DNA from 3 places in the Enterobacter sp. Taxon_2 genome. Region 1 is predicted to be linked to each of the others. Evidence: riboswitches for the same ligand, from Rfam matches in the RefSeq annotation. Region 1 holds a riboswitch; each other region holds the start of a gene.

What was found. Region 1 has a riboswitch for thiamine pyrophosphate ahead of thiC (phosphomethylpyrimidine synthase ThiC). Riboswitches for the same ligand answer to the same signal wherever they lie in the genome.
Region 2: another riboswitch for thiamine pyrophosphate. It lies ahead of thiM (hydroxyethylthiazole kinase); the one in region 1 lies ahead of thiC (phosphomethylpyrimidine synthase ThiC).
Region 3: another riboswitch for thiamine pyrophosphate. It lies ahead of thiB (thiamine ABC transporter substrate binding subunit); the one in region 1 lies ahead of thiC (phosphomethylpyrimidine synthase ThiC).

The regions. Positions count from the first base shown of each region.
Region 1 is NZ_CM178024.1:227,112-231,538, forward strand. It holds gene thiE (thiamine phosphate synthase) at 1-456, opposite strand, end outside; gene thiC (phosphomethylpyrimidine synthase ThiC) at 456-2,351, opposite strand; TPP riboswitch at 2,431-2,542, opposite strand; gene AC4IC4_RS01040 (Rsd/AlgQ family anti-sigma factor) at 2,597-3,094, opposite strand; gene nudC (NAD(+) diphosphatase) at 3,190-3,963, shown strand; gene hemE (uroporphyrinogen decarboxylase) at 4,002-4,427, shown strand, end outside.
Region 2 is NZ_CM178024.1:3,247,987-3,252,413, forward strand. It holds gene AC4IC4_RS15455 (GntR family transcriptional regulator) at 1-38, opposite strand, end outside; gene thiD (bifunctional hydroxymethylpyrimidine kinase/phosphomethylpyrimidine kinase) at 81-881, opposite strand; gene thiM (hydroxyethylthiazole kinase) at 878-1,648, opposite strand; TPP riboswitch at 1,684-1,780, opposite strand; gene AC4IC4_RS15470 (YadA C-terminal domain-containing protein) at 2,479-3,525, shown strand; partial or broken gene AC4IC4_RS15475 (hypothetical protein) at 4,162-4,320, shown strand.
Region 3 is NZ_CM178024.1:728,487-732,913, forward strand. It holds gene thiQ (thiamine ABC transporter ATP-binding protein ThiQ) at 1-225, opposite strand, end outside; gene thiP (thiamine/thiamine pyrophosphate ABC transporter permease ThiP) at 209-1,819, opposite strand; gene thiB (thiamine ABC transporter substrate binding subunit) at 1,795-2,778, opposite strand; TPP riboswitch at 2,810-2,910, opposite strand; gene sgrR (HTH-type transcriptional regulator SgrR) at 2,947-4,427, opposite strand, start outside.

The DNA of each region.
Region 1 (4,427 bases):
GTGACTCGCCAGCTGTGTCAGACCCTGCGGTGCGGAGGGCATCTGCTTGGTTTGCGTCGGGAAGACGTGGCCCAGCGCGATGTATGAGGGACGGGCCGCCAGGGCCACGTCGATCTCCATGTCATCGTGCGTTGACACGCCAAGACGCAGCCCGGCTTCACGGATAGCGCTCAGATCCGTTGTTTCGAGGTCTTCCTGACCCAGATGCACGCCGTACGCCTGGTGCTTAACGGCCAGCCGCCAGTAGTCGTTGATAAACAGGCGGGCGTTATACCGACGCCCCAGCGCGATGGCGGCAACCACATCGGCTTCCACCTCGTCATCGCGCTTATCCTTGATGCGCAGCTGGAGGGTGCGAACGCCTGCCTCCAGCAGTCGCTCTATCCACGCCACGCTGTCCACCACCGGATAGAGCCCTAAACGGTAGGGGACGGGTGGGAAATCGGGCTGATACATTACGCCTCCTCTTTTTTGAGGTAGATTTCGCCGCCTTTGGCGCGGAAGGTTTCAGACATGTCCGCCATGCCCACTTCAATGGTTTGCGCTGCGGCGTAGTCACGCACTTCCTGGCTGATTTTCATCGAGCAGAATTTTGGCCCACACATAGAGCAGAAGTGCGCGACTTTGCCTGATTCCTGCGGCAGGGTCTCATCGTGATAGGCGCGGGCGGTGAACGGATCCAGCGCCAGGTTGAACTGGTCTTCCCAGCGGAATTCAAAGCGCGCCTTCGACATGGCGTTATCGCGGATTTGCGCCCCCGGGTGGCCTTTGGCCAGATCCGCCGCGTGGGCGGCAATTTTGTAGGTAATCAGCCCCTGCTTCACGTCCTCTTTGTTTGGCAGGCCGAGGTGCTCTTTCGGCGTCACGTAGCAGAGCATGGCGCAGCCGAACCAGCCGATCATCGCCGCGCCAATGCCTGACGTGAAGTGGTCGTAACCCGGCGCAATATCGGTGGTCAATGGTCCCAGGGTATAGAACGGGGCCTCATGGCAGTGCTCCAGCTCTTCGGTCATGTTGCGGCGGATCATCTGCATCGGCACGTGTCCCGGGCCTTCAATCATCACCTGCACGTCATACTCCCAGGCGATTTTAGTCAGCTCGCCCAGCGTGTGCAGCTCGGCAAACTGCGCTTCGTCGTTGGCGTCGCGGATGGAGCCCGGACGCAGGCCGTCGCCCAGCGACAGGGAGACGTCATAGGCGGCGCAGATTTCGCAGATCTCGCGGAAGTGTTCGTAGAGGAAGTTTTCCTGGTGATGGGACAGGCACCACTTCGCCATGATGGAACCGCCGCGCGAGACGATACCGGTCAGACGCTTCGCCGTCATCGGCACGTAGCGCAGCAGCACGCCCGCGTGAATGGTGAAGTAGTCCACGCCCTGTTCAGCCTGCTCCAGCAGCGTGTCGCGGAACGCTTCCCAGGTGAGGTCTTCGGCAATGCCGTTGACCTTCTCCAGCGCCTGATAAATCGGGACGGTGCCAATCGGCACCGGGCTGTTACGCAGGATCCATTCGCGGGTTTCGTGAATATAGCGGCCGGTGGAGAGGTCCATTACCGTGTCCGCGCCCCAGCGCGTGGACCAGACCAGCTTTTCCACCTCTTCTTCGATGGAGGAGGTCACGGCCGAGTTACCGATGTTCGCGTTGACCTTCACCAGGAAGTTGCGGCCGATAATCATCGGCTCGGATTCCGGGTGGTTAATGTTGGCGGGGATAATCGCGCGCCCGGCGGCCACTTCGTCACGCACAAACTCCGGCGTGATGTTCTCCGGCAGGCGAGCGCCAAAGCCTTCACCCGGATGCTGATAGCGCAGCACTTCGCTACGGATGCGCTCGCGACCCATGTTTTCGCGGATGGCGATGAATTCCATTTCCGGCGTGACGATGCCCTGGCGGGCGTAGTGCAGCTGGGTCACGCATTTGCCCGCTTTAGCGCGTTTTGGCGTCAGCAGGCCGGTAAAGCGCAGCTCGTCCAGACCGTCGTCGGCGAGGCGCTCTTTGGTGTACGCAGAGCTGCGCACGCTCAGTTCTTCGCAGTCGTTGCGCGCATTAATCCACGGCTGGCGCAGCTTAGCCAGACCCTGCTGGACGTTGATGGCAACATCAGGGTCACCGTACGGACCGGAGGTGTCATACACCGGCACGGCTTCGTTGTCTTCGTATTGCGGGTTATCTTTGCTGCCGCCAATAAGCGTCGGGCTGAGCTGGATTTCGCGCATCGGGACGCGGATATCGGCCTGCGAGCCGGAAATGTAGATGCGTTTCGAGTTCGGGAAAGCGGTGCCTTCCAGGGTGTCGATGAAGTGTTGGGCCTGTGCGCGCTGTTCGCGGCGGGTCAGTTTTGCAGTAGACATAGCTCATTCCAAAAGTGAAGGACATGGCTTGTCAGACGACGGATGAAGCAAGAGAGGATCGCCCGGGGGGCGATACAACAGCAGTGTGACTCTTGTTCCCTTCGCAGGTATTAACCTGATCAGGTTCCGCGGATCCCGAATTAACGGTCTCAGCCCGCGCTTTCAGGCGCTGGGCACTCCGACAAGAAAAATCCCCCTCGTGAGAGGGGCGAATGGTTGTAAATTACTCGTTAACGGTGAAGAACTCAAGCAGGGCGCGCGACGTTCTCTTCGTTACTGATGTTCAAATCATTGTCCAGTACAAGGGCGATCAGCTTATCTTCCAGCGTGAATCGCTCTTCCAGCGCTTCACCGAGGTCGGATAGCGCCCGCTGAAACTCAAGATAGTTATCGTGATCGATGGCGTTCTCGAGCGCGGAATCATAGTAATCCATGATCTGCTGGGTGTTGGCTTCCAGCAGCGGATAGAGCTTGCTGGCTGCTAAATACGGTGTTGTCCCTTCCATTTCGCGGATAATGCGTTCATAAATATTGAAATGGCCGTCGGACAGATAGTCGACCAGGCCCTGACAAAAATCATCCAGCGCTTTTTCATTCAGTCGCATAAACGATTCTTTGCCAGGCTTAATGCCGACCAGATTGTAATAAGCCACGAGTAGATGCTTGCGCACATGTAGCCAGCGATCCACCAGTTTGTTACTTCCTCTAACGCGCTCAGTCAGGCTTTCCAGCTGGTTTAACATGGTCGACTCCGCAAAATGTAGGATTGAATCTGCTTATCCAGAATGTAACCACAATGCTAACAACATGTCAGTGAAGCGAAGGTAGTGCAATAGATATGGATCGTATTATTGAAAAATCAGATCTTGGTTGGTGGATCGTCAGTCACGAACAAAAATTATGGCTTCCTGCCGGGGAAATCCCCTATGGCGCAGCTGAGGCGTTCGATCTTGCTGGCCAGCCAGCGCTACAGATCGGCGAGTGGCAGGGTGAGCCCGTGTGGTTGATCCAACAGCCCCGCCGCCAGGATATGGGATCTGTGCGCCAGGTGCTGGATCTGGACGTGGGGCTGTTCCAGCTGGCGGGGCGCGGCGTGCAGCTGGCGGAGTTTTACCGCTCGCATAAATACTGCGGCTATTGCGGCCATACCATGCGTCCGAGCAAAACCGAATGGGCGATGCTCTGCAACCACTGCCGCGAACGCTACTATCCGCAGATTGCGCCGTGCATTATCGTCGCTATCCGCCGGGAGGATTCCATCCTGCTGGCGCAGCATACCCGTCATCGCAACGGCGTTCATACCGTGCTGGCCGGCTTCGTCGAAGTGGGCGAAACGCTGGAGCAGGCGGTGGCGCGCGAGGTGATGGAGGAGAGCGGGATCAAAGTGAAGAACCTGCGCTACGTCACCTCCCAGCCGTGGCCGTTCCCGCAGTCGCTGATGACGGCCTTTATGGCCGAATATGACAGCGGCGAGATCGTTATCGATCAGAAAGAGCTGCTGGATGCGAACTGGTATCGCTACGACGATTTACCGCTGTTACCTCCGCCGGGCACCGTGGCGCGTCGGCTGATAGAAGATACCGTGGCGATGTGTCGGGCCGAGTATGAGTAGTGTTACACTGAGGCCATGACGCTTAAGGAACTGCAAAAATGACCGAACTGAAGAACGATCGTTATCTGCGTGCGCTGCTGCGCCAGCCCGTTGATGTCACCCCGGTGTGGATGATGCGCCAGGCGGGACGCTATCTGCCAGAGTACAAAGCCACGCGCGCGCAGGCGGGCGATTTTATGTCGCTGTGCAAAAACGCCGAGCTGGCCTGTGAAGTGACGCTCCAGCCGCTGCGCCGCTTCCCGCTGGATGCTGCGATCCTCTTCTCGGATATTCTGACCATTCCGGATGCCATGGGCCTTGGCCTGTACTTCGAAACCGGTGAAGGCCCGCGTTTCACCTCTCCGATCAAAAGCAAAGCCGACGTGGACAAGCTGCCGATCCCCGATCCGGAAGGCGAGCTGGACTACGTGATGAACGCCGTACGCACCATTCGCCGCGAGCTGAAAGGTGAAGTGCCGCTTATT
Region 2 (4,427 bases), 1.8 Mb from region 1:
TTCAGTTGAGCGATTAACCGGGTATGCGCTTGTTCCATCTCTGTTTTCTCAGGCGTGGTGTTTCCTGCCAGTATACTGGGTTACCACCATGCATGAAAATGATGAACCGGCCCAATACCGTGACCCACTTCCAGAGTATCGGCTTTCGCCAGCGCCGCCGAGAGCCAGGCTTTCGCTTCGCGCACCGTATCGGCCCAGCCGTCATGCCGTGGACGCAGCGCCGCCAGCGCGGCCGAAAGCGTACAGCCCGTGCCGTGGGTATTTTTGGTCTGCACGCGCGGCGCGGTAAAGCGCACTTCGCCCTCGCGGGTGAAGAGCCAGTCCGGGCTTTCCGCGTCATCCAGATGCCCGCCCTTCATCAGCACCGCCCCGCAGCCCATTGCCAGCAGCGCGTTCCCCTGCGCTTTCATCTCGCGTTCCGTTTGCGCGTGCGATGTGCCCAACAGCGCGGCGGCTTCTGGCAGATTGGGCGTGATGAGCGCCACCTGCGGCAGCAGCTTTTTACGCAGGGTTTCCACGGCAGAGGCGGAGAGCAGCGGGTCGCCGCTTTTTGCCAGCATGACGGTATCCAGCACCACGTTTTGCACCGCATAACGCTTAAGCCGCTCGGCCACCGCTTCAACAATGTCCGTCTCGGCCAGCATGCCGATTTTAGTGGTATCAATGCGCACGTCGCTGAATACCGAATCCAGCTGCGCGGCAACAAAATCCGGCTCGATACGGTAGACCGACTGCACACCGCGCGTGTTTTGCGCCACCAGCGCGGTGATGACGGAACAGCCGTATGCGCCAAGCGCGGAGAAGGTTTTCAGGTCAGCCTGGATACCCGCGCCGCCGCTGGGATCGGTACCGGCAATGGTCAGAGCGTTAATCCGCTTCATGCCTGCTCCTCCAGCGTGTAGAGCGCATCCAGGAACACGCTGGCAAAACTGCCCGGGCCACGAGACTGCGCAATAGCGAATGAGCCAGCTCGCTTCATCCATCCGCAGGCAGCAGCGATATTATCCAGCCGGTCGCCCGGCAGCGAGCAGCTCGCCGCGACGACGGCGGAGAGCGCGCACCCGGTGCCCACCACGCGCGTCATCAGCGGGTCACCGCCGGTTACCGTTCGGGTGCGTTGTCCGTCAGTGATGTAATCCACCTCACCGGTGACGACCACAACGGCATTGGTCTGGCGGGCCAGCGCCTGAGCAGCGGGCACCGCGCTGGCGGCGGTATCGGTCGTATCGACACCGCGCCCGCCTGCGCTCATTCCGGCAAGGGCAAGGATTTCAGAGGCATTGCCGCGAATGGCCGCCGGTTTCAGGGCAAGAATTTGATGGCAAAAACGGGTGCGGAACGCCAGGGCGCCAACGGCAACCGGGTCCAACGTCCAGGGTTTGCCTGCCGCCACCGCGCTTTCTATTGCCCGACGCATCGACTGGGCGCGCGGCGCGGTCAGCGTGCCAACGTTAACCAGCAGCGCATCGGCTATCGCGGAAAACTGCTCGGCCTCTTCGGCCTCGATCACCATCGCCGGTGATGCGCCAAGCGCCAGCAAAACGTTGGCCGTAAAGGTCTGTACGACATCGTTGGTCATACAATGGGTCAGCGGTGAACGGGTGCGGAAGTGGTGTAAAACGTGTAAATCGAGCAGGTCAGGCTGCATGGGTTCGCTCCTGCCTTGCGTGAAGAAGCGATGACCGGGAAGGCATCTGACTTCCCTACGCTGGCATTATCCAGATCAGGTGTTGCGGGTATTTCTCAGCCCATCAGTGATGGGGCACCCCGAGTCATGAAGATTAAATCTCTATACTTTTTTCCAGATTAGGGGAAGTTGCTCGCTGACGCAAGCGTGCCCTTGCGGTTGTCGCTTCTTCATTGGGATGTCCTCATGTGACTTATTAAGGCACTCCTAACATCGCGGCGTATTCATCAACTGGGAGGAGGTCATATTGTCGTCAGAATTCTGCAAGAGTTTTTAGGCTCTATATTAATGAATATTACAAAACAGCCATATTTAGTGCCGATTATTATCAAATGATTAACATTCCATTTATCACTAAAAATCTGGCTTGAGTATAAGAATTTTTAATCCCTTCAATGTGACTTTTAGAAGACAATAAACCCTATTTCACTCGAAACACAAAGTGTTCATTAAGTCATACACTTAATTTAGACATTTGCATCTATTTCAATAGTTTAAACACTGAGTTATAGTTAACCATTCAAAATATAAGGCAATGTATATATTGAAGAAAGTCTTCTTACACCCCCCCTGGACACTGTTGCATTTAGTGCTTTACGTGATCCAGATCAACATTGACTTATGTGCAATCCTGGATAGTTAATTCATCTTATAAAAAAAGAATCGCGCGAGAATTAACCTAATTTAGTACAGACTAATAGCAGGGTTAATCTCCATATCGGTTAGAAAGCTAAGCGCTTGCAAAAGCTTTTGACAATGAATTTAATCCTTATTTATTAGTGAGATATAAAATGAAACGTTCTATTCTGGCTGTTTTCGTGTTTGGTGCTGTATTCGCTGGTTCTATCAATGCTTCTCACGCTGTAGATTTTGCAAGTGATAACTCCGGCTCTACTCAATGGGCGCAAGGTGCGCAAAATAACATTGATACGCTTAATCTTGATGTTGACGATCTCAAGCAAGCTAACCGCCTTCAAGATGATGCAATTCAGACACAACATGATTTCAACAATACGCAGCAAGGCGAAATCATGCAAAACCGATCAGACATTAGCGGTTTGCAAGGTCAAGTTAATGGCTTGAATGTTCAATTAACACAATCTGTAGTAGATGAATCAAGCGCCCGTAGTTCTGCTGATGCTGCTTTAGGCGCTCAAATCCAGACAAATAGCAATGCTATTACAGCTATCCAGACTCAAGCCGCAAGCGGTGCATTTAATGGTAAAGATGGGGTAGATGGTAAAGATGGTGCTACAGGGGCGCAAGGCTTACAGGGTGTGCAAGGTGTAGCAGGTGCTAACGGTGCTGATGGTAAAGATGGGCGCGATGGTGTTGATGGTAAGAATGGCGTTGATGGTAAGAATGGCGTTGATGGGAAAGATGGTAGCAATGGTAAAGATGGTGTTACCACCACCATTAACAAAGTGCAAGTAGACACGGCTACACAAACTAAAGTAGCTGCTAACTCTGCAGCTATCGCTTCCACCTCTAGCCAGGCTGCTAGCGTAGCTCAAGATCTGCAAGCTGCAAAGCAGACTATGCAAGCTATGAATAACAATACTAACCAGCAATTTAAATCATTGCGCGATGAAGTAGATAATAATAAGAAGCAAGCTAACGCTGGTATCTCTGGAGCTATGGCTATGGCTGGCTTGCCTCAAGTGCAAACTAATCAGCGTGTAATGTTCTCTGCTGGTGGTGCTACTTACAACGGTGAAAGCGCTTTAGCGGTTGGTGGCTCAGTTAACTTTAATTCTCACGTTATCGCTAAAGTGAGTTTCTCTGATGATACCGCTAATAACATGGGTGCTTCTGTTGGTGTAGGTATCGGTTTTTAAGTAAACGATAAAGCCCCCAAGTGAACTCAATATACATATACCCCATAAAGGGGTTTCGACAAGCATAACCGCCGATTTTTGTATTGTTGATGTTTATAAATTCTTTACAGGTGATGCAAGTTATGGTTTATCGTTAGCCTGACAAACTAAGTATTTAACAGTTTTAAAACGGCCTCGTTTGTTTATCAAATATGAGATCAAACCAACAATACAGAAGTGCTAGTATATACCATGATGCATTGATACTTTTTTATAGTGAAGGCGTTTAATTTCCTGAGAAAGAACAATCAGAATGGTTCCTTAGGGTGAAATAGTGATGATAGCCATGATTAAACTAATTATATGCTCTGCTTTAGTATCGTTAGCTTTAGTAGCTACTGGCGTATTTATAGGTATTACTTACAGCCGTACCATTTTAAACATAGCTTATAGCTGTGATAACAGCTAGACAGACGTTACTATGGGTTATGCAAGTTCCTGTCTACGGAGTGTATTTATATAGACTTTTGTTCCTTCAGATGTTTTTCTTAAACAAGAGACAGGGATAGATCTATCACTTTGACGGCGCATTGCTAATACAATGCTGCTTATATTATTTTTTGTTGTTGTGATATACGAAAGGCAGAATTTAGGATTATGAAAAAAATGTTATTAGCTGTTCTGGTTATTGCATCTCTTCCTGCTCATGCTATTAATGCGCACTATCGGGAGCAATTAGAGCGTTCTGGATGTACTCAAGTAACTGATGGTCATGGTTGTGATATTCACAAAACCAAAGCACAAAACAAGAAAGCAATTTCGAGCCAACGAGATCGGATAGCTTTTGAAGCTGATGCTTACAGTGTGGTCGATAAACCTATCTCTGATGCTGCTGAAACCCTCCTTTCGAAAGGCTGGAAGCC
Region 3 (4,427 bases), 500 kb from region 1:
CATTGAGACAGGACGTTTTGCGGGCGGCGTGTGGGTATGATCCCGGTTATCTATGACGATCGAGCCACTTGCCGGCTGCAGAAAACCCGCAACCAGATTAAGCAGCGTGCTTTTTCCTGCGCCGCTTGGGCCAAGCACGGCGATCATCTCTCCCTGGCGCACGGAGAGCGTGAAGCGCATCGGCAGATGCTGATAAAGCCAGGTTACATCAGTCAGTTTTAACATCACGCCCCGGAAGTTTCTCGATAACGGTAAATAAGGCAAAGCACAGCAGCAGCAGTAACAGCGCGGTGACCGCGCCGTCCTGACTGCGGTAAGAGCCGATTTGCTGATAGAGCCAGTAGGGCAGCGTGCGGAAATCGTCATTGCCGAACAGCGCCACGACCCCAAAGTCTCCAATAGAGAGCACGCAGGCAAACGCCAGCGCCTGTGCCAGCGGACGTTTTAGCGCGCGCAGTTCGACCACCTTCAGCCGCTGCCAGCCCTGCATGCCCAGCGACTGGCACAGCAAACTGTAGCGGCTGTTGACGTCGCGCATCGGGTTTTCCAGCACCTTGAGCGCATAAGGGATGGCCATTAAGGCGTTGGTAAAGATCACGATGCCGTCGGCGATTTCCGGCAGGCCGATGGTGCTGTTGAACAGCAAAAAGAAGCCCGTCGCCAGCACGATCCCCGGCATCGCCAGAATCAGCATGCCCGTCAGCTCCAGCATTTGTCCGGCTTTTTGCGCCTGGCGGGCGTAAAGCTCACGGCTGCTCCACAGCAGCATCATGGTCAGGATGACGCACAGTAATCCGGCAGCCAGCGCGATACGCAGCGAGGTCCAGGTGGCTTGCCAGAGGACGGGCTGTTGCAGGACAGACAGGAGATTGAGGTTCAGTCCGTCAACGATAACGGCCAGCAGCGGCGGCAACAGAAGCAGGAGCGCCAGCCCGATCAGGACAAAATCGCTGACGCGGCTGTGCAGGCTGTCCTGCGGATCGCGCCAGCCGGTTATTTGATGACTGCCAGCGGGAATGGCTTTACTCAGCCGCTGGCTCAACAGCACCAGTGCAAGGCAGCATGCCATCTGGACTATCGCCAGCAGCGCGGCGCGACCGGGATCGTAGTCGTAACTCAGCGCCTGGTAAATCGCCAGCTCAATGGTGGTGGCCTGCGGCCCGCCGCCGAGCGACAGCACGGTGGCAAAGCTGGCAAAGCAGAGCATGAAGATTAATGCCGCCACGGGCGGGATTTGGCGGCGCAGCCACGGCCATTCGACAAAGCGGAAGAACGACACGCCGCGCATGCCGAGCTGGGCGGCAACCTGGCGCTGCTCGCCGGGAATGTTCTCCAGCGCCTGCAAGAAGAGGCGCGTTGCCATCGGCATATTGAAAAAGACGTGTGCCAGCAGGATGCCCTGCAGTCCGTAAGGCGAGAATGACCATTCCAGACCAAGCTGGCCGAACAGCGATGCCAGCCAGCCCTGGCGACCGTAAACGCTCAAAATGCCGAATACCGCCACCAGCACGGGCAGTATCAGCGTCATGGCGCACAGGCGCAGCAGGGCCTGCCTGCCGGGGAAACGCCGCCGATACAGGGCGCGCGCCAGAAAAATGGCCGGGATCACCGACAGCAGGGCAGAAAGAAACGCCTGCCAGAAGGAGAACTGGATCACGTGCCAGAGGTAACTGTCGTGCCAGAGGGCGAGCAGATCGCTCTCTGGCGCGTTGAACCACAGTGCAAGAAAAGCCCCCAGGCTGACCGCCACCATCAGCAGGGCGGCGAGCAGACCGGGGATTAACCAGCCGGGAATCAACGGCTGACGGCGCGTTGCCATTCACTTACCCATGCGGCACGCTGCGCGGCGACCTGCTGCGGCGTAAACTCCAGCGAGGTTGTTGGTTTGGTCAGCTGCTCAAAACCTGCTGGCAGCGCAACGCCAGTGACCGGATACATCCAGTTGCCTGCGGGAATGGCATTCTGGAATGCCGGTGAAACCATAAATTTCAGGAACTTCTCGGCCAGCTCCGGCTGTTTGCTGGCGGCGGTACGCGCGGCCACTTCCACCTGCAGATAGTGCCCTTCAGCGAAATTCGCCGCAGCGTAGTTGTCTTTCTTCTCGGCGATGATGTGGTAGGCCGGAGAGGTGGTGTAGCTCAGCACCAGGTCGCTTTCGCCTTTCAGGAACAGGCCATAGGCTTCGCTCCAGCCTTTGGTCACGGTGACGGTTTTGGCGGCCAGCTTCTGCCACGCTTCCGGTGCTTTATCCCCGTAGACCTTTTGCATCCACAGCAGCAGGCCCAGCCCCGGCGTGCTGGTACGCGGATCTTCATAAATCACGCGCCATTTCTGGTCACTTTCCACCAGTTCTTTCAGGCTCTTCGGCGGGTTTTTCAGCTTATTTTTGTCATAAACAAAAGCAAAGTAGCCGTAATCGAACGGCACAAAGGTGTCGTTCTTCCAGCCGCCAGGCACGTTAACGGCATCGGCCGCGACGCCGCTTTTGGCAAACAGTTTGGTTTGCGAGGCGGCTTCCAGCAGGTTGTTATCCAGCCCGAGCACCACGTCGGCCTTGCTGTTTTTCCCTTCCATGCGCAGACGGTTGAGCAGCGAAACGCCATCTTCCAGCGCGACGAACTTCAGCTCGCAGTTGCAGTCGGCTTCAAAGGCTTTTTTGACTACCGGGCCAGGGCCCCAGTCGGCAGAGAAGGAGTCATAGGTATAGACCGTCAGGACGGGCTTCGCAAAAGCAGGCAGCGCAAACAGCGCCAGCAGGGGGAGAACTTTTTTTAACACTTTGCACCTCAAAGTTGAGTGGCAAAGGATTTTGAGCGACAGCCTCAAATCCCTTCGCCGGCGTTATCCGGATCAGGTTCGACGGGTATTATCTCAGCGCACATCAGTGATGCAGCACCCCGTTGAGAACGGCGCTATTGTAATGATTTGGTGAATATTACGAAAGCGTTATGGCTCCGGCGGTGCAAACCAGGCGGATTTAAAATCAAACCAGCCCAGGGTATTCATCCGCAGGCCGCGCATGCTGCGCTGGCCCTGGATCATCAGCCAGTGGTGGATCAACGGGACGATGGTCTGTTCGGCCAGTAGCTGCTGGCACCACACGGCAAGATTCATCTCGCCCGCGCGCCACTGGGCGGCATCCTGCTGCCAGTCACGGTCGATGCAGTGCTGGATCAGCGGGACTTCATACAGGTGCGAGAAGAGCGAGAAATCGAGCGGCAGGGTGAAGTTGGCGCTGTTAAGCCAGATATCACTGGCGATCTCACCCTGATGCCATTCGTCATAGTCAACTTCCCTGACCTCCAGCGTTACTCCTTCGGCTGCCAGCAGTCGGGTCATGATTCTGGCGATAAAACGATGCTCCACGTGCTCGCGGTAGTAGGTTAGGGTGATGGACTCCAGCCCTGCGGGTTTGTCGCAGTGCGACGGGCGGGCGTGGTGCCAGCGCGGAAGCAGGCCGTAGGCCGGGAACCAGTATGTCTGGTACTGAGCTTCCGCATGGTAGATCAGATTGGCAGGGGACAACACGTGGCTGATCCACTTGCGGACGGCCTGGTTTGCCCCGCGGTGGGTGCGGCGGTCAAAGAGGAGATAGTAGCATCCCTCCTCCAGGCGACTCTCCACGGCTTTTTCTCCCGTGGTGGGGCCTTCAAGCGTCAGCCCGCAGCTCAGGTCTTCATTGAGATCCGGCAATACCCACACGTTGACTTCGTCGATCAGCGCCCGATAGCCAAAGTAGTCATCGAACGCGCGGATTTTCAGCTGGTTGCTGTTATTGCGGGACACGGAGTAGGGCCCGGTGCCAATCGGCAGGCTGGCAAAATTGTTCATCGATTCCCATTCGCCGGGCAAAATCATCGACGGCACGTAGCCCAGCAGCCAGGGAAGCCACTTATCCTGCTGCGACAGCTCGATATCCAGCGTCCAGGCCGTGGGGGAGTGGATACGCGAAATATGCGAGTAGAGCGGCAGCCTTCGGACGCGTTCCAGAGAGGCGATGACGTCGTGCATCTCCAGCTCGCGACCATGGTGAAAGTGAATGCCGGGGCGTAAAAAGAAGCGCCAGTGAAGCGGAGAAAGTTGCTGCCAGTGGTGCGCGATATCAGCTTCCAGTTCCCCGTTTTCCTCATTTATCCGCGTCAGACCGCTGAAGATTTGCCGGGCCATATGGGTTTCGGAGCGGCGTAACGCCGTGCCGGGCAGCAGATTTTTCATTGGACGATAGTAGAGCACCCGCAGGATGTGTCGACCCTGACGAAAACTGCGTCCGAGATGGGAAACCAGCATCTGGCGCACGGCGGCTTTGTCGCCCACCAACTGAACCAGCTGATCGATGCGGTCCTGCTCGAGCAGGTCTTCCGCGCGCTGCTGCTGCAACGCCAGCCCGGTATAGAGAAAGGTCAACCGCGAACGTTTGCCGCGTCCCG